3 regions of the Kitasatospora sp. NPDC050463 genome follow, and region 2 is predicted to be linked to each of the others. Evidence: riboswitches for the same ligand, from Rfam matches in the RefSeq annotation. Region 2 holds a riboswitch; each other region holds the start of a gene.
The links. A riboswitch is a leader RNA that binds a small molecule or an ion and turns the genes downstream of it on or off. The one in region 2 is predicted to bind cobalamin.
Positions count from the first base shown of each region.

Region 1 (6,062 bases), on a different contig from region 2:
GAGTGGGATCGTGCGGCGGCCGGATTCTCCGCAGGTGCTCACCCCGGAAGACTCGGATCACCTCGCCGAACCCGACGATCCCCGGAGAACCCCATGGCCGCCGTGACCGCCCTCCCGCTGCTCGACCGGACCGACCGCCCTTCCGGGTGGGCCGGTTACGCGGCCGCCGGGGCCGCGCTCGCCTATGCGGCACCGCACTTCTGGTGGGGCGCCGGCGTCGCGGCGACCTTCCCGGGCGACTTCGCTTCGGCGCCGCACGGCACGTGGGCGGCGGCGATCGGATACTGGGGGATGGGGCTGGTCGCCGTATTCGGCGCGGTGCTCTCGCTCGCCCTGGTACGCCCGTGGGGCCGGCGGATCCCAGCCCGCCTGATCGCCGTTCCGGCGGCGGTCGCCTCCGTCGGCATGACGCTCTGGGGCTTCACCTACTTCGCCATGCAGTACCTGCTCGCCGCCGACCGCGTGGTCCCGGCGCCCGCCTTCGCCGCGAAGGACGCCCACCCGCAGGCCGCTTGGGGTCTCTTCTGGTACGGCCTCTTCCTCGCCTGGGGCCTCGCTCTGGGCCTGGCCGCCCGCCACCGCCTTCGCCGTACGACCTGCGCGAACTGCGCGACCTGCGCGGGAGCCTGAGCAGCCGCCACCACGCATGAGAAGTCGGACCGGCCGACCTCCGGGGGAGGCAGTGATGCACCGGAACCGCCTCAGCGGCGGGCACCTACGCGGTGATCCCCCCGGCGCGAACGCCGGGCGGGGCGGAGGAGTTCAGGGCCGGCGCTGCTGTTCGCCGCCGAGGCGTGGGCGGCCTTCCTGACAGGGGTCGGGTGCGGCGAGTTCTGAAGCAACGCGGAGGTGCCCCGCACGGGCCGTGGCCGTGCGGGGCACCTCCGTCGTGTCCGTCTTCCTAGAAGTCGTCGTCGAAGGCGACCGAGCCCTCGACCGCGACCTGGTACGCCGACACCCGGCGCTCGAAGAAGTTGGTCAGCTCCTGGACGTTCTGGAGCTCCATGAACCCGAACGGGTTGGTCGAGCCGTACCGGATCGGCATGCCGAGGCGGGCGAGCCGCTGGTCGGCGACGGCCTGGAGGTACTCGCGCATCGACGCGGTGTTCATGCCGGGCAGGCCCTCGCCGCAGAGGTCCTGGGCGAACTGGAGCTCGGCCTCGACGGCCTCCTCCAGCATCTCGGTGACCTGCTTGGCCATCGTCTCGTCGAAGAGGTCGGGCTCCTCCTCACGGACGGTGTCCACGACCGACATCGCGAAGTCCATGTGCATGGACTCGTCGCGGAACACCCAGTTCGTCCCCGTCGCCAGGCCGTGCAGCAGGCCGCGCGAGCGGAACCAGTACACGTACGCGAACGCGCCGTAGAAGAACAGGCCCTCGACGCAGGCCGCGAAGCAGATCAGGTTCAGGAGGAACGCGCGGCGGTCGTCCTTGGTCCGCAGCGAGTCGATGTGGTCGACCGCGTTCATGTACTTGAAGCAGAACTGGGCCTTCTGGTGGATGGAGGGGATGTTCTCCACCGCGGCGAAGGCCGCGTTGCGGTCCTCCGGGTCCGGAAGGTAGGTGTCGAGCAGCGTCAGGTAGAACTGGACGTGCACGGCCTCCTCGAACAGCTGGCGCGACAGGTACAGCCGCGCCTCCGGGGAGTTGATGTGCTTGTAGAGGCTCAGCACCACGTTGTTGGAGACGATCGAGTCACCGGTGGCGAAGAAGGCGACCAGCCGGCCGATCATGTGCCGCTCGCCCTCGCTCAGCTTGGCGAGGTCGGCGACGTCGGAGTGCAGGTCCACCTCCTCGACGGTCCAGGTGTTCTTGATCGCGTCGCGGTAGCGGTCGTAGAACGACGGGTAGCGCATCGGGCGAAGGGTCAGCTCGAACCCGGGGTCGAGCAGCATCTTCTCGCGGTCGTCGGACATTACTGGCAGGCCTCGCAGGACTCGGGGTTCTCCAGGGAGCAGGCCAGCGCGGCCTCCTCCTCCGGGCTGAGGGTCGGGGACGCCACCGGCACCGGGGCGGCGGCGCGGGCGGTGCCCGACGCGGCCTGCGCGATCCGGGTCGCCGGGCGCGAGCGCAGGTAGTAGGTGGTCTTCAGACCGACCTTCCACGCGTACGCGTACATCGAGCTGAGCTTGCCGATGGTGGGCGCGGCCATGAAGAGGTTCAGCGACTGGCTCTGGTCGATGTACGGCATCCGGGCGGCGGCCAGGTCGATCAGCGCGCGCTGGGGCAGCTCCCACGCCGTGCGGTAGAGCGAACGGACCTCGGCGGGCAGCCAGTTGAGGTCCTGGACGGAGCCGTTGGCGTCGCGCAGCGCGTCCCGGGTCACCTGGTCCCAGACGCCGAGCTCCTTCAGCTCGCGCACCAGGTACGGGTTGACCTGGAGGAACTCGCCGGAGAGGGTCTCGCGCTTGAACAGGTTGGAGACCTGCGGCTCGATGCACTCGTAGACACCGGCGATCGAGGCGATCGTGGCGGTGGGCGCGATCGCGAGCAGCAGCGAGTTGCGCAGACCGGTCTCGGCGATCCGGACGCGCAGCGCCTCCCAGCGGCCGGCCCACTGCGGGGTGGCCGAGCCGAAGTGGTCGATGTGCAGCTCGCCGCGGGCGGCGCGGGTCTCGCCGTAGGCCTCGTGGCGGCCCAGCTGCTCGGCCAGGTCGGCGGAGCGCTCGTACGCGGTGAGCATGATGCGCTCGGCGATGAGGGTGGAGAGGGTCTTCGCCTCGGCGGAGTCGAAGTCCAGGCGGAGCTGGAAGAAGACGTCCTGAAGGCCCATCACGCCGAGGCCGACCGGCCGCCAGCGGGAGTTGGAGGCGCCGGCCTCGGGGGTCGGGTAGAAGTTGATGTCCACCACACGGTCGAGGAAGGTGACGGCGGTGCGGACGGTGGCGTCCAGGCGGTCCCAGTCCATCGCGTTCAGCAGGTCGGCGGCGGTGGCACCGGCGGCGACGTGGGCGCCGAGGTTGACCGAGCCGAGGTTGCAGACGGCGGTCTCGGAGTCGTCCGTGACCTCCAGGATCTCGGTGCAGAGGTTGGAGCTGTGCACCGTGCGGCCGGGCAGCGCGGTCTGGTTGGCGGCGCGGTTGGAGGCGTCCTTGAAGGTCATCCAGCCGTTGCCGGTCTGCGCCAGGGTGCGCATCATCCGGGCGTACAGGGTCTGCGCGGGGATGGTGCGGACGGCCTTGCCGGCCTGCTCGGCCTTCAGGTACGCCTCGTCGAAGTCGGCGCCCCAGAGGTCGACCAGCTCGGGCACGTCGGCGGGGGAGAACAGCGACCAGTCGGCGTTGGCGTTGACCCGGCGCATGAACTCGTCCGGGATCCAGTGCGCCAGGTTCAGGTTGTGGGTGCGGCGCGCCTCCTCACCGGTGTTGTCGCGCAGCTCCAGGAACTCCTCGATGTCCGCGTGCCAGGTCTCCAGGTAGACGCAGGCCGCGCCCTTGCGCCGGCCGCCCTGGTTGACCGCGGCGACCGACGAGTCGAGGGTGCGCAGGAACGGCACGATGCCGTTGGACTTGCCGTTGGTGCCCCGGATCAGGCTCCCGCGCGAGCGGATCCGCGAGTAGGACAGGCCGATGCCGCCGGCGTGCTTGGAGAGGCGGGCGATCTGGGCGTACCGGGAGTAGATCGAGTCCAGGTTGTCCAGCGGCGAGTCCAGCAGGTAGCAGCTCGACATCTGCGGGTGCTTCGTGCCGGAGTTGAAGAGGGTCGGCGAGGAGGTCAGGTACTCCAGCCGGCTCATCAGGCCGTACAGCTCGGAGACCTCGCGCACCGACTGCTCGTTGTCGCCGACCGCCAGGCCGCAGGCGACGCGGAGCAGGAACTGCTGCGGGGTCTCGACGACCTTGCGGGTGATCGGGTGGCGCAGCAGGTAGCGGGACTGCACGGTGCGCAGGCCGAAGTACTCGAAGCGGTCGTCGCCCTCGGGGTCGATCAGCGCGTTCAGGGCGACGGCGTGCTTGCCGACGAAGTCGGCGGTGGCGTCGCCGATCAGGCCCTCGGCGTGGCCGACCGCGATCGAGTCCGAGAAGGTGACCGAGCCCTGGCTGTTCGCCTCGTCGACGATCTCCAGCGCCAGCAGGCGCGCGGCCAGCTTCGAGTACTGCGGGTCCTCGGCGATCATCGACGCTGCGGCGTCCACGGCCAGCCCGCGCAGCTCGGCGAAGTCCGAACCGGCGTGGCGGCCGCGCAGCGCGGCGGCGGCGACATGGCCGGGGTCCACCTGGGGGAGGTCGGTGCTGCGGTCGGTCAGCAGCCGGAGCAGCGTGCCACCGGGGTCGGACACCGTCGGGTCGACGGGGGCGGAGCTGGAACCCTGGGCGGGCAGGGTGACTGAGGCAGCGGTGGTCAAGGCGCTCTCTCCTGGCGGCGATCGGCGTCGGTGGCTCGGGGCCGGGCCGTTCGGGGCAGGGGAGCACGGCGCGACGGCCGGACGGCGTCGCGCGACGGTGGCATCCCCGGCCCGCCCGCGAGGCCCGGAAGTAGTACTGGTGCGAAAGGCCTCTGCGGGGAGGCCAGGCAGCACGCCGTTGGCAGGTACTCGGACTCGCGGGCTCTGTCGGAGCCGCCCGCACACCGCTGCGGGGCAGTCCCGGACTCGCACCGGGTTCCCCTGCGTCGACAGCAGGGTCGAGCATACATCTAGTGGTGTCTGCTCGATGCGACACCACATGTTGTGCGGCATCGCGTGTCGACGTGATGGCCGGTGGTACCGGCAAGGGGCTGTTCCCGGGCTGTTCCGGGGCCGTGTCGGGGCTTTCGCGGCTCTGGCGGCGGGCTGTCCGCGAAGGCTGTTCCGGGGCCGTTTCGGGCCCGTTCCGGGGCCTTCGCGACGCCCTGTGACGGTCGTCGCAGGCGTCCGGGAGCCCGCCGGGTGTTCGGATTCGGAAACGGAACGGCCACCGGGCGGACCCTCCGTCAGGGGCATGCCCTACGATCTCGGCTCATGAGCGAGCGGAGCGAGCGAATCATCAACATCAGCGCGATTCGCGAAGCGACCGCCGAGCGCAGTGAGGTGGGCGCATGAGCGACGGAACGGGCACGCCCGGGGAGTGGGCCGACCGGCCCGCCTCGCCGGGGCAGCAGCCGCCCCCTCCCGCCGGGCCGGGGGGCGCACAGAACCAGCAGCAGCCGGGCACACCCGGACAGGCACCGCAGGGCCCGCCGCCCGGCGGTGGACCTGTCGTGCCCCCGCCCGCGCCGGTGCCGCCGGCTCCCGCGCCGTACCCCGGCGCGCCGCAGCCGGTGCCGCCGGCCCCGGGCGGGTTCGGGCCGCCGCCGGCCTCGTACGGGCCGCCGGTGCCCGCGCCGCAGCCGGCCGTCCCGCCGGTGCCCACGGTGCCTCAGCCGCCCGTGCCTCAGCCGCCGGTGCCGCAGCCTCAGCCACCGGTGCACGTGCAGCCGCCGGCGCCGCAGCCGGTCCAGCACCAGCACCCGCCGGTCCAGCCGCAGCCCCCGGTGCACCCGCAGCCTGTCCAGCCGCAGCCGCAGCCGCAGCCGCAGCCGCCGCAGCACCAGTGGCAGCCGCAGCCCCCGCAGCCCCAGCCCCCGGTGCAGCACGCCGAGCCGGACTGGGCCGCTCTCGCGGACCGCAACGAGGCGGAGGCCAGGCGCAAGGGCCGGACCCGGATCATCGGCGCGGCCGTCGCCCTGCTGGTGGTCGGCGGCCTGGTCGCCGGCGGCCTGCTGTTCATGAACAAGAAGGGCGACGACAAGAAGCCGGTCGCCGAGCCCACGTCCAGCGGTACGGCGGCCACCCAGCTGCCGGCGCCCACGCCCTCCGGCAAGGCGTCCCCGACGGCCACCGCGAGCGCCACGCCCGAGGACCCGTCGAAGCCGCTCTGGGAGGCCACCACCGACCCGGCGCCGCAGGACGCGGCGGCGCTCTTCTCGGCGCTCACCGTGACGGTCAACGGCACCACCTGGAACCGCACCGTGGTCTCGCTCGACTCGCCCTGCTGGGACGGCAACTCCACGGTCGGCGGCCTCGGCAAGGTCCTCGGTGACCAGGGCTGCCGCCAGGTGCTCCGGGCCACCTACGTCTCCGGCGACAGCGCGGTGACGGTC
Region 1 covers NZ_JBFAJO010000042.1:61,652-67,713, reverse strand. The annotation lists gene AB0J08_RS25200 (DUF3995 domain-containing protein) at 94-630, shown strand; gene AB0J08_RS25195 (ribonucleotide-diphosphate reductase subunit beta) at 902-1,918, opposite strand; gene AB0J08_RS25190 (ribonucleoside-diphosphate reductase subunit alpha) at 1,918-4,323, opposite strand; cobalamin riboswitch at 4,510-4,650, opposite strand; gene AB0J08_RS25185 (hypothetical protein) at 5,385-6,062, shown strand, end outside.
Region 1: linked by a shared signal. The riboswitch ahead of AB0J08_RS25190 (ribonucleoside-diphosphate reductase subunit alpha) and the one ahead of AB0J08_RS39520 (HoxN/HupN/NixA family nickel/cobalt transporter) in region 2 are both predicted to bind cobalamin.

Region 2 (6,062 bases):
GGCCGGGTGCGGCCCGGCTACTTCACGATCTCGGCAGCGTCCCCGGCGCCCGCGGCCCCCTGGGCGGGCACCCCGCCGGCGGGGTGCCCGGGCTGCGGGCTCCAGCGCCGCTCGACGCCGGCCAGCCGCCAGTAGGCGATCGCCGCCGCCCAGACCACCACGAACAGGCCGACGATCACATAACCGACGTTGTCCAACGAGAGATCCGCGATCCAGCCGCTCACCGGATCGGTGAGGTCCAGCTTCTCGTGCAGCACGCCGACCAGTTCGATGGTCCCGATGATGAACGCCACCGCGATCGACAGCCCAGTGATGGTCAGGTTGTAGTACACCTTGCGCACCGGGTTGGAGAACGCCCACTGGTAGGCGAAGTTCATGAACGTCCCGTCCAGCGTGTCGAACAGGCTCATCCCCGCCGCGAACAGCAGCGGCAGGCAGGCGATCGCGTACCAGGGCAGCCCGGAGGCCGCGCCGGAACCGGCCATCACCATCAGCGTGACCTCGGTCGCGGTGTCGAAGCCGAGGCCGAGCACCATGCCGACCGGGAACATCTGGCCGGGCCGGGTGATCGAGCGGGTCGCCCGGTTCAGCACCCGGGCGAGCAGGCCGCGCGAGTTGAGGTGCTCCTCCAGCTCCGCCTCGTCGAAGCGACCCGCCCGCATCGACCGGAACACCCTGAGGATGCCGAACAGGGCGGCCAGGTTGAGCGCGCCGATCAGGTAGAGGAAGACGCCGGAGGCCGAGGTGCCGACCACGCCCAGCCACTGGTGGGTGGGCGAGTCGTCGTCCATCAGCGTGTCGGCCAGCTGCGCGCCGCCCGCCACCAGGACGGCCATCAGGACCACCATCGAGGAGTGCCCGAGGGCGAACCAGAAGCCCACCGAGACGGGCCGCTTGCCGTCCGCCATCAGCTTGCGGGTGGTGTTGTCGATCACGGCGATGTGGTCGGCGTCGAAGGCGTGCCGCATGCCGAGGGTGTACGCGGTGATCCCCAGGCCCACCCCGAAGACCTGGGTGCCGACCGCGTAGCCCTCGGGCGCGACCAGGAAGAAGAGCGTCCCGAAGGCCACCACGTGCATGGCCAGGATCACCCCCATCAGCCCGGCCGTACGGATGGTGTCCTCACGCTTCCAGCGGAAGGTGGGCAAGGCGGAGGGTGCCGCGGGGGCGGCGGTTTCGGGCAGGGTCATCTTCGGATCACGCTCCAGCACCTCGTGGAAAGTCGTTCGTGAGATGCCGTGGCCGGTCTCCTGGCTGACGGGGCTTCCGTGCCCGCCTTCCCGGGCGCGCGGGGCACCCAGTGGCGTCGTGGGCACGGACGACTCCCCCGATCACAGTGGCGAGGGCCGCTCCGGACTCCGGACTCCTGAGAGTCCGTCACCGGTCTTCCCGAACACCACGGCGGGCAACACCGTAGGTGCCGCCGCCGCACCCTTGCAAGGCTGCGCACCTGCGCAGGTGTCCGGAATCACAGGCCCGGGGCTGCAAGAATGTCCGTATGCATCTCGTACCGGCCGACCGCGCGGGCCACCGCACCATCGACGGACACCGGGTCTGCGAGGCCATCGCCGCGATCGGCGACCCCGGGCACGTCCGGTCCTGGGCCGAGCGGTTCTCGCTGCTCGCCGACCCCGGTCGGCTCGCCCTGCTGCTCGCCCTGCACCGGGCCGGCCCGCTCGCCGTCACCGACCTGGCGGTCGCCACCGGCATGCGCGACCCGGCCGTGTCCCAGGCGCTGCGGCTGCTGCGCACGGCGGGCGTGGTCACCGGCGACAAGGATGGACGCGTGGTGCGCTACCGGCTGCTGGACGACGCGATGCGCCCCCTGCTGGATGCGTGCGCCGCCGCCGAGCACCACGAGCCGACCGACGCACCCGAGCACCACGAGCCCGAGCACCACGAGCCGGACCACCACGAGCCCGGACACCACGCACCCGCCGCCGCGGCCGGCTGACCCACCGTCCGGCCAACCGCCCGGGCCGGGCCCGGGTGAGTACGATCTTCGTGTGCTGATCCGCCGCAGTCCCCGGGCCTGGCCCGACGACGACCGCTGGAACACCCGGCCGGTCGAGGCCCGCGTCCTGGCGGTCGTCCGCACCCTCACGTCCGCCACCCGCGTCCTCGACGTGCTCAGCCTGCTCCGCGACCGCGACGGCATCCGCTTCTACCTCACCGTCAACCCCGGCTCCGCCTTCACCGCGGGGCTCGACGAATTCCTGCGCGCCCTGCCCGGGTTCACCGTCCTGGACTGGCCGGAGGCCACCCGGCACCGCTTCGACCTGGCCGTCGCCTGCGCCGTGCACTCCTCGATGGGCCGACTCGACGCCCCGCTGGTCGTCCTGCCGCACGGCGCCGGCTACAACCGCCTGGTGAGCCAGTCCACCGGGGACAACGTCACCGCCGCCGGCCTCTCCCGGCGCGAACTGACCTACCGCGGACAGGTGTTCGTCGACGTCCTCGGCCTCTCCCACGAGGAGCAGCTGGACCGGCTGCGGATCTCCTGCCCCGAGGCGCTGCCGCACGCACGGGTGGTCGGCGACCCGTGCTTCGACCGGATCCTGGGCAGCCTCGACGCCCGGGACGCCTACCGTGCCGCCCTCGGCGCCGTGGACGGCCGCCGACTCGTGGTGGTCAACTCCACCTGGAGCGAGCACTCGTTGTTCGGCCGCCACCCCCGGCTGCCGCTGCGACTGGTCGACCGGCTCCCCGCCGACGAGTACACGGTGGCCGTCGTCCTGCACCCGAACATCTGGGCCCGGCACGACCCGCAGGCCCTGCTCGCCGCCGCCGAACGCTCCGGACTCCGGCTCGTCCCGCCGCACCAGGGCTGGCAGGCCGCACTGGTCGCCGCCGACTGCCTGATCGGCGACCACGGCTCGGTGTCCTTCTACGGCGCCGCGCTGGAACGCCACACCCTGCTGGTCGCCACCGGCGCCGAGGAACTCGACCCGCACTCCCCCGGCTACGCCTTCGGCCAGGCCGCGCCGCCGCTCGACCCCGACGGCGACCTGCTGGCCCAGCTCGAACAGGCCGTGGCGAAGCACGACCCGGCCGCGCTGCGCCCGATCACCGACCGCTCGCTCGGCCGGCGCGGGCAGTCGGCCCGGCTGCTGCGCCCGCTGCTCTACTCCTACCTGCCACGGCTCGACGAACCGGCGGAGGAACCCCGGCTGCCGCCCTACCCCGACCCGCGACCGCTGCCGGGGAGCAACCGCGGCCCGTCCGCGTACGACGTGGAGGGGACGGTCTCGGGCACCGAGGTCGGGCTGCGGCGCTACCCCGTCGGCGCGGACCACGGGCCCACCCGCGGGATCTACGCGGTCCACGCCGAGGAACGCCGTCTCGAACTGCGCGACGTCGCCGAGGTGCTGGCCCGTACCGAGATCCGGGCCGAACTGCCCGCCGAGCGCTGGCTGGCCGATGCCTTCCGGTCCCCGGGGCTCGGCCTGGCGGTGGCCGCGCTCGGCAAGAGCCGTCACCTGCTGCGACTGCCCGCAGGCCTGCTGCTGGAGGCACACGCCGAGCGGCCGTGGGGCGCGCCGAAGCCGCTGCTCGACCCGCTGCTGCTCGGCTCGGCCGTGGCCCTCTGGCTCCAGCAGGGCGGCGACGCGCGGGCCCTGCCACAGAGCGGGCTCACCATCCGCACGGGCGAGCGCCGCATCCGGGTCACCTTCACCGCCCGGCCGTAGCCGCCCGCCCGGCTCTCGGCCGCCACCCGTCCGGCGCTCCGCTACCCGCCGAGGACGCCCGCCCGTGCCCGCAGGTCGCGCAGCCGGGCCCGGGCGCTCCCGGCCAGCTCCGCGTCGCCCAGTTCGTCCGCCAGTTCGGCGAGCAGTTCACGGGCCTGGGCCTCCTTGACCAGCTCGTCCCGCGCGGCGGCCCGGTCCGCCGCCGAGGAGACCAGCCGCACGGCCTCCTCCGGCCGCCCCAGCGCCCGGAGCGCCCGGCCCCGGACCAGCGGCAGCTTCACCAGCATCGAGCGGTCCCGCGTCTCCTCGGCCAGCGCGGTCGCCTCCTCCAGGACGGCCAGGGCCGCCGCCTCGCGGCCCGCCGCGATCAGCGCCTGACCCAGCTGGTAGCTCTGCACCACCACGCCGTGCGGGTCCCCCGCATTGGCCTCCCGGGCCCGGGTGAACAACTCCACGGCCCGCTCGGGCCGGCCGTCGGCCAGGCAGAGCAGCCCCTCGGTCTCGACCAGCACACCGGCCAGCCGCGGGTCGTCCACCAGCGCCAGCAGCTCGGTCGCGGCGGCCAACTGCTCGGCCGCCGCCGGGTACTGCCCCAGCTCGTAGTGGGCCCGGGCGAGCTGGTTGCGCATCCGGATCCCGGCGTCCGGCCGGTTGTCCCACTGCGCCGCCTCGACGCCCAGGAGGTGGGAGGCGATCCAGTCGCCGTAGTGCTTGCGGCCGTGGTAGAGCGGCCAGAGCGACTCGCAGAGCCGCCAGACCTCGCCGTGCCAGCCCTGCTCGGCGGCCGCCGTCAGGACCGCCAGCAGATCGGCCCGCTCGACCTGCAACCAGGCCATCGCCCCGACCGGGTCGGCGAAACCGGGCAGTGACTCCTCCGGGGGCTCCTGCAGCCTCAGCCGGTCACCGAGGACCGCCCGGTCGGCCACCGCGGCCCGGCCCCGGTAGTAGGCCACGATCCGCCGCAGCAGCTCATGGCGCCCCGGGTCGGTCCGCGCATGCCGCCGGGCGTGCAGCCGGACCAGGTCATGGGTCCGATAGCGCTCCTCCGGGTCCGGGGTCTCGCCCGCCACCGGGCGCAGCAGGTGGGCCCGCACCAGATCGCCCAGCGCCTCGTCGGCCCGCTCGACACCGGCCGCCTCGGCCAGCTCGGGAGTGAGGTGCCAGCCCGGGTGCACCCCCAGCAGGTGGTAGAGCCGGCGGGTGTGCGCGGGGAAGTGCGCGTACACGGCCTCGAACGGTTCGACCACGGAGCCCTCCCGGTGCTCGATCGCCGCCAGTCTGCCGCCCTCGTCCGTCAGTTCGGCCACCACCCGCTCCACCGGCAGACCGCCGCGGGTGAGCAACTCGGACCCGACCGCCTGGAGGGCCAGCGGCAGCCCGCCGCAGAGCCGCACCAGGTCGTGGAGCTGGTCGTCGGTGCCCCGCCCGGGGCCGAGCCAGCTGCGGACGAGGTCCGAACCGGCCTCCGGGAGCAGCGGTTCGACGTCGAGCAGGGTCGCGCCCGCCAGGGCCAGGCCCGGCAGCCGGGCCCGGCCGGTGACCACGACCAGCCCGGCCGTCGGGAGCAACGCCCGGACCTCCGAGGCGTGTTCGACGTTGTCGAGGAAGACCAGCAGCCCGCCCGCCGAGGTGACCGTCCGGAACAGCGCCGCCCGCTCGGGCAGGCGCTCGGGCACGAAGTCCCGGTGGACCCCGAGCGCCCGCAGGAAGCCGCCCAGGACCTCGCCCAGGTCCACGCCGCCCTGGTGGCGCACGGTGGTGAGATCCGCGTACAGCTGACCGCCGGGGAAGTCGCCGGCGTTCTGCTCGGCCCACCGCGCGACCACCTCGGTCTTGCCGACACCGCCGAGCCCGGTCAGCGCGACGACGGACGGGCGCAGCGGATCCGTCCGCTCCAGCGCGGCGGTCAGCGCGGCGAGTTCCACGCCGCGGTTGACGAACGCACCGCTGGAGGGCCGGATCTGGCGGGGCGCGCCCGCGGGCGGCGCCGGCGCCTGCACGAAGGTGTGCGCCTGCACCACGTTTCCGTGCACCGTGCCCGACACGATGTTGGCCGTCTCGTAGCCGTCCATCCGCCCGCTCCCTCCGCGCCGGACCAAGAGCCCTCGGCCCGAGAGCCCTCGGCGCATGGGGGCCGCGCCCACCCCCCGTGAATCGAAGGCTCTCAGCCTACGGTGGATCCTGAGCCCGCATCATCCCTCCCGCACCAGGCGGGCGAATCGGCGCAGTGAGCGCCCGGCCAGCGGCTCGGTGGCGGGCCGCAGCGCGCGGCCGAGCAGGCCGCCGGCCGGGGTGCGGAAGGCGCCGAGGAAGGCGAAGCGGGTGCCGTCCGGTTCCGCCCGGGCCGCCATGCCGCCGAGCAGGAACCGGCTG
Region 2 covers NZ_JBFAJO010000134.1:5,642-11,703, reverse strand. The annotation lists gene AB0J08_RS39520 (HoxN/HupN/NixA family nickel/cobalt transporter) at 18-1,190, opposite strand; cobalamin riboswitch at 1,223-1,416, opposite strand; partial or broken gene AB0J08_RS39515 (metalloregulator ArsR/SmtB family transcription factor) at 1,499-1,834, shown strand; gene AB0J08_RS39510 (hypothetical protein) at 2,007-3,689, shown strand; gene AB0J08_RS39505 (hypothetical protein) at 3,731-5,761, opposite strand; gene AB0J08_RS39500 (SRPBCC family protein) at 5,882-6,062, opposite strand, start outside.

Region 3 (6,062 bases), on a different contig from region 2:
CGGACGTGCGCCTGCCAGCGGCCGTCCACGGTCTGCCGCAGCCGCCGGTCCAGCTCCTGCGACCGGCCCGTCACCGCGACCAGCTCGCGCAGGGTCAGGCCGAGCGCCCGGGCCAGCGCGTACGTCTGCTCCTGGTCCCCGTCCCACCGGCCGGTCGCCTCGGCCTGCTGGTACTGCCGCAGGGCGATGCCGATCCGGCGGGCCGCGCTCTCCTGGTCGAGCTCCCGGGCGACCCGGAAGTCCCGCAGCCGGGCCGGGCGGACGCCCATCAGCTGGACCGGCGGGCACCAGAGCGCCCGGGCCAGCGCGATGAACTCCTCCTCGGCGGGGCGCAGCTCACCGCTCTCCCAGCCGAGCACGTGGGCGGGCACCAGCCGGACGCCGTGCGCGGCCATGCCCTCGGCCACCTGCTCGGGGGTCAGGCCGAGGCCGGCGCGGTGCGCGCGGGCGGCCGCGGGCGAGAAGGGCACCGGGGGCACGGCGGGTGGCTCTCTGCGTCGCATGGGACCAGACGGTAGGGCGTGGTTCGGCCGCCCCCCAGCCGCCGAACACACGAAGCGGGCCTGGAGGCTCCTCCGGGCGCCTGGACGATCCCACAGGCTGTCATGCCCCTGCAGGGGGTGCCGATCGGAGGTAGCGACGGGGCCGGGAAACCCTGCGGCGCTGTGACCAACCCCTCCGCGACCTCGGTTGACGCACGGTTCGACCGCGTGATGGGATCCTTCAGCCAAACGGAGGCATGCAGAGGAAGCCGGTGCGAGTCCGGCGCGGTCCCGCCACTGTCACCGGGGAGCACACTCGGAGTCCCTCCTTGCCCGCCACGGCACCGGAGGGGGCCCATCGCGGCGGGCCGTCACAAGCCGCTGGACGGCCCGGAAGTGCGCTCGCCCCGGAAGCCAGGAGACTCTCGCCCCCGGTACGTCGATCCAGGGCGCGGACCCTGAGTGAGGACACGCACGCGATGCAGGCTGCCCCGACCTTCCGAGCCCTCCGCTGTCCGCCGTGCGCCCGCTGACCCGCGCCGCCGCCTACGCGCTGGGCGCCGCCGCCGGGTACCTCGCCGACGCCCGCTTCGCCGACCCGCGCCGCGGCCACCCGGTGGCCGTCTTCGGCAGCGCGGCCGCCCGCCTGGAGCGCCGGATCCACCGCGACGACCGTGCCGTGGGCACCGCGTTCACCGCGCTCTGCGTGGGCGCCGTCGCGGCCGGCGCGGTGGCCGCCGACCGCACCCTGGGCCGCCGGCCGCTCGGACGGGCCGCGTTGACCGCCGCCGCGACCTGGACGGTGCTCGGCGGCACCTCGCTCACCCGCGAGGCCCGCACGATCGGACGCTCGCTCGCCGCTCACGACCTCGCGGCGGCGCGCGAGCGGCTGCCGCACCTGTGCGGACGCGACCCGAGCGCGCTCGACGAGCAGCAGATCGCCCGCGCGGTGGTCGAGTCGGTCGCCGAGAACACCGCCGACGCCGTGGTCAACGCGCTCGTCTGGGGGGCCCTCGCGGGGGCGCCCGGGCTGCTGGCGTTCCGCGCGGTCAACACCCTGGACGCGATGGTCGGTCACCGCTCGCCGCGCCACGTCCGGTTCGGCTGGGCCTCGGCCCGGCTGGACGACGTGGCGGGCTGGCCGGGCGCTCGGCTGACCGCGCTGCTGACGGTCGCCGCCGCGCCCGAGCCCCGGACGGCCTGGCGGGTCTGGCGCCGGGACGGCTCCGCCCACCCCAGCCCCAACGCGGGTCAGGCCGAGTCGGCCTTCGCCGGCGCCGTCGGCGTGCGCCTCGGCGGCACCCTGCGGTACGGCTCCCGGGTGGAGCACCGGCCGGTGCTGGGCGGCGAGCTGCGGCCGGTGACGGTGGACGACATCGAGCGCGCCTGCCGGCTCTCCCGCCGGGTGGGACTGCTGGCACTGGGTACGACCGTCGCCGGGCACGCCGTCGTGCAGGCACTCAAGGCGGGGAAGAGAAGGGGGAGCGCATGAGCAACGCACTGCTGGTCGCCGGGACGACCTCGGACGCCGGCAAGAGCGTGGTCACCGCGGGCATCTGCCGCTGGCTGGCCCGACAGGGCGTCGCCGTGGCGCCGTTCAAGGCGCAGAACATGTCGCTGAACTCCTTCGTCACCGCCGACGGCGCCGAGATCGGCCGCGCCCAGGCGATGCAGGCCCAGGCGGCCCGGGTGGAGCCCGAGGCGGCGATGAACCCGGTGCTGCTCAAGCCCGGCGCGGACGGTCGCAGCCAGGTGGTGCTGCTCGGCCGCGCGGTCGCCGAGGTCGGCGCACTGGACTACCGCGAACGCAAGCCCGTCCTGCTGGAGCGGGCCCTGGAGTGCCTGGCCGACCTGCGCCGCCGCTACGACGTGGTGGTCTGCGAGGGCGCCGGATCGCCCGCCGAGATCAACCTGCGCGACCGGGACATCGCCAACATGGGCCTGGCCACCGCCGCCGCCCTGCCGGTCGTGGTGGTCGGCGACATCGACCGGGGCGGCGTCTTCGCGGCGATGTACGGGACGCTGGCGCTGCTGTCGCAGGAGGACCAGCGGCATGTGGCGGGCTGGTTCGTCAACAAGTTCCGCGGCGACGCGCGGCTGCTGGCGCCCGGGCTGGAGATGCTGCGCGAGCTGACCGGCCGTCCGGTGCTGGGCACCCTGCCGATGCTGTCCGGGCTCTGGCTGGACGCCGAGGACTCCCTGGACCTCACCACCGTGGTGGACCGCACCGAGGGCCGTGGGCCGCTCGGCGCCGACGTGCTGCGGGTCGCCGTGGTGCGCTTCCCCCGGCTCTCCAACTTCACCGACGTGGACGCGCTGGCCCAGGAGCCCGGGGTGCTGGTCCGCTGGGCCACCCGGCCCGAGGAGCTGGCCGACGCCGACCTGGTGATCCTGCCCGGCACCCGGGCCACCGTGGCCGACCTGGCCTGGCTGCGCGAGCGCGGCCTGGAGCCGGCCCTGCGGGCCCGGGCCGCGGCCGGGCTGCCGGTCCTCGGCGTCTGCGGGGGCTACCAGATGCTGGCGCGCACCATCCACGACGAGGTCGAGTCCCGGGCCGGCGCCGTCGACGGCCTGGCCCTGCTGCCCACCCACGTCCGGTTCGGCGCCGAGAAGGTGCTCGCCCGGCCGCTCGGCCGGGCGTTCGGGCAGCCGGTCGCGGGGTACGAGATCCACCACGGCGTGGTGACCGTCGAGGGCGGCGCCGCGTTCGTCTCCGACGAGGACGGCCGGAGCCTGGACGGCTGCCGGGTCGGCGCGGTCTGGGGGACGACCTGGCACGGCGTGCTGGAGAACGACGCCTTCCGGCGCGAGCTGCTGCGCGAGGTGGCCGCGGCGGCGGGCCGGGCCTTCGTGCCCGCGCCGGACACGTCGTTCGCCGAGGCGCGCGAGGCCCGGCTGGACCGGCTGGGCGACCTGATCGAGGAGCACGCGGACACCGACGCGCTGTGGAAGCTGATCGAGGGCGGGGTGCCGGCCGCGGGTTCGCTGCCGTTCCTGCCGCCCGGGGCCCCCTTGGAGAATCATGAGTGACGTCCGCTACCCCTTCACGGCCATCGTCGGGATGGCCGACCTGCGGCTCGGGCTGCTGCTCAACGCGGTCTCCCCGGCCGTCGGCGGCGTGCTGGTGCGCGGCGAGAAGGGCACCGCCAAGTCGACCATGGTGCGTGCGCTGGCCGGCCTGCTGCCGTCCATCGCCGCCGTCGACGGCTGCCGCTTCGCCTGCGACCCGGTCGCACCGGACCCGAACTGCCCGGACGGCGCGCACGACGGCGCCGAGGAGCACCACCGGCCGGCCCGGCTGGTCGAGCTGCCGGTCGGCGTCTCCGAGGACCGGATCGTCGGCTCGCTGGACCTGGAGCGCGCGCTGGCCGAGGGCGTCAAGGCGTACGAGCCCGGTCTGCTGGCCCGGGCGCACCGGGGCGTGCTCTACATCGACGAGGTCAACCTCCTCCAGGACCACGTGGTGGACCTGTTGCTGGACGCGGCAGCGATGGGCCGCTCCTACGTGGAGCGCGAGGGCGTCTCGGTCCGGCACGCGGCGCGGTTCCTGCTGGTCGGCACGATGAACCCGGAGGAGGGCGAGCTGCGCCCCCAGCTGCTCGACCGGTTCGGCCTGACCGTGGAGATCGCCGCCACCCGGGAGCCGGCGGAGCGCGCCGAGGTGGTCCGCCGCCGGCTGGCGTACGACGCCGACCCGACCGGTTTCGCCGCGCGGTTCGCCGCGGACGAACGCTCGCTCGCCGAGCGGATCACCGCGGCGCGGGAGCTGCTGCCCGCGGTCGTGCTGACCGACGTGGCGCTGCGCCAGATCACCGCCGTCTGCGCCGCGTTCGAGGTGGACGGGCTGCGCGCGGACATCGTGATGGCCCGCACCGCCGTCGCCCTGGCCGCCTGGGCCGGCCGCACCGAGGTGCTGGAGGAGGACGTCCGCAAGGCCGCCCAGCTGGCCCTGCCGCACCGCCGCCGGCGCAACCCCTTCGACGCGCCCGGCCTGGACGAGGAGCAGCTGGACCGGACGCTGGCGGAGCACGCCCAGCCCGAGGACACCGAGCCCGAGGACGGCCGGCCCGAGGAGCCGCCGGCCGAGCGGCCGGAGTCCGAGCAGGGCTCCGAGGGCGACGACCCCCGGGGCGACGGCCCCGACGGCGGCGGACCGCAGGACGACGGCCCGGGCCCGGACGGCGGCGGCCCCGACAACGGCGGCGGCGCACCCGCGCCCGCGCCCGCGGACACGCCCGACGGTTCCGCGGCCGCCGAGCCCGAGCCGGCGGCACCGGCCGGCGGGGAGCCGGTTCCGCAGCAGGGCCGGGGCGGCGCGCCGGAGTCCGCGCCGGTCGCGGCCGGCGATCCGTACCGCACCCGGCTGTTCAAGGTGGAGGGCACCGGCAAGGGCGCCCAGGGCCGCCGCTCCCCCGCCGAGACCGACGGCGGCCACACCATCCGCGCCCGCCGCCCGCAGGGGCGGCTCGCCCGGCTGCACCTGAGCGCCACCCTGCAGGCCGCCGCGCCGCACCAGGTGGCGCGCGGGCGGGCCTCGCGCGCGCTGCTGCTGCACAAGGACGACTTCCGCGAGCAGGTCCGCCAGGGCCGCGAGTCCAACCTGGTGCTGTTCGTGGTGGACGCCTCCGGCTCGATGGCGGCCCGGCAGCGGATGACCGCCGTCAAGGGCGCCGTGCTCTCGCTGCTGATGGACGCCTACCAGCGCCGCGACAAGATCGGCATGATCACCTTCCGCGGCGCGAGCGCCGAGCTGGCGCTGCCGCCGACCTCCTCCGTCGAGGTGGGCGCGGCCCGGCTGGAGCGGCTGCCCACCGGCGGCCGGACCCCGCTGGCGGCCGGGCTGCTGCGGGCCCACGAGGTGCTGCGGGTCGAGCGGATGCGCGACCCGCACCGCCGCCCGCTGCTGGTCGTGGTGACCGACGGCCGGGCGACCGGCTCCCGCGACGCCGTCGCCGCGTCCCACCGGGCCGCCGAGCTGTTCACCGCCCAGGGCGTGGCGAGCGTGGTGCTCGACTGCGAGTCCGGTCCGGTGCGGCTCGGCCTGGCCCGCACGCTGGCCGCCCGGCTGGGCGCCACCGCCGTGACCCTGGACGAGCTGCGGGCCGAAGGCGTGGCCTCGCTCGTCCGCGACAACCGTGCCAACCGTGCCAACCGAGCCACCCCGATGCGAAAGGCGGCCTGATCCACATGCCCAAGGGAGTCCCCGAGAGCGTCCCGGCCGACGGTCTGACCACCCGTCAGCGCCGCACCCAGCCGATCACCGCCGTCCACACCGGCCCCGGCAAGGGCAAGTCCACCGCAGCCTTCGGCATGGCGCTGCGGGCCTGGAACCAGGGCTGGCCGATCGGCGTGTTCCAGTTCGTCAAGTCCGCCAAGTGGAAGGTCGGCGAGGAGAACGCGCTGCGCGTGCTCGGCGCCTCCGGCGAGGGCGGCACGGTCGACTGGCACAAGATGGGCTCCGGCTGGTCCTGGATCCAGCGCTCCACCGAGATGGAGATGGACAGCGAGGAGGCCGCCAAGGAGGGCTGGGAGCAGGTCAAGCGCGACCTGGCCGCCGAGACCTACCGCTTCTACGTGCTG
Region 3 covers NZ_JBFAJO010000017.1:49,717-55,778, reverse strand. The annotation lists gene AB0J08_RS13520 (helix-turn-helix transcriptional regulator) at 1-503, opposite strand, end outside; cobalamin riboswitch at 744-907, shown strand; gene AB0J08_RS13515 (cobalamin biosynthesis protein) at 1,003-1,974, shown strand; gene AB0J08_RS13510 (cobyric acid synthase) at 1,971-3,512, shown strand; gene AB0J08_RS13505 (putative cobaltochelatase) at 3,505-5,664, shown strand; gene cobO (cob(I)yrinic acid a,c-diamide adenosyltransferase) at 5,670-6,062, shown strand, end outside.
Region 3: linked by a shared signal. The riboswitch ahead of AB0J08_RS13515 (cobalamin biosynthesis protein) and the one ahead of AB0J08_RS39520 (HoxN/HupN/NixA family nickel/cobalt transporter) in region 2 are both predicted to bind cobalamin.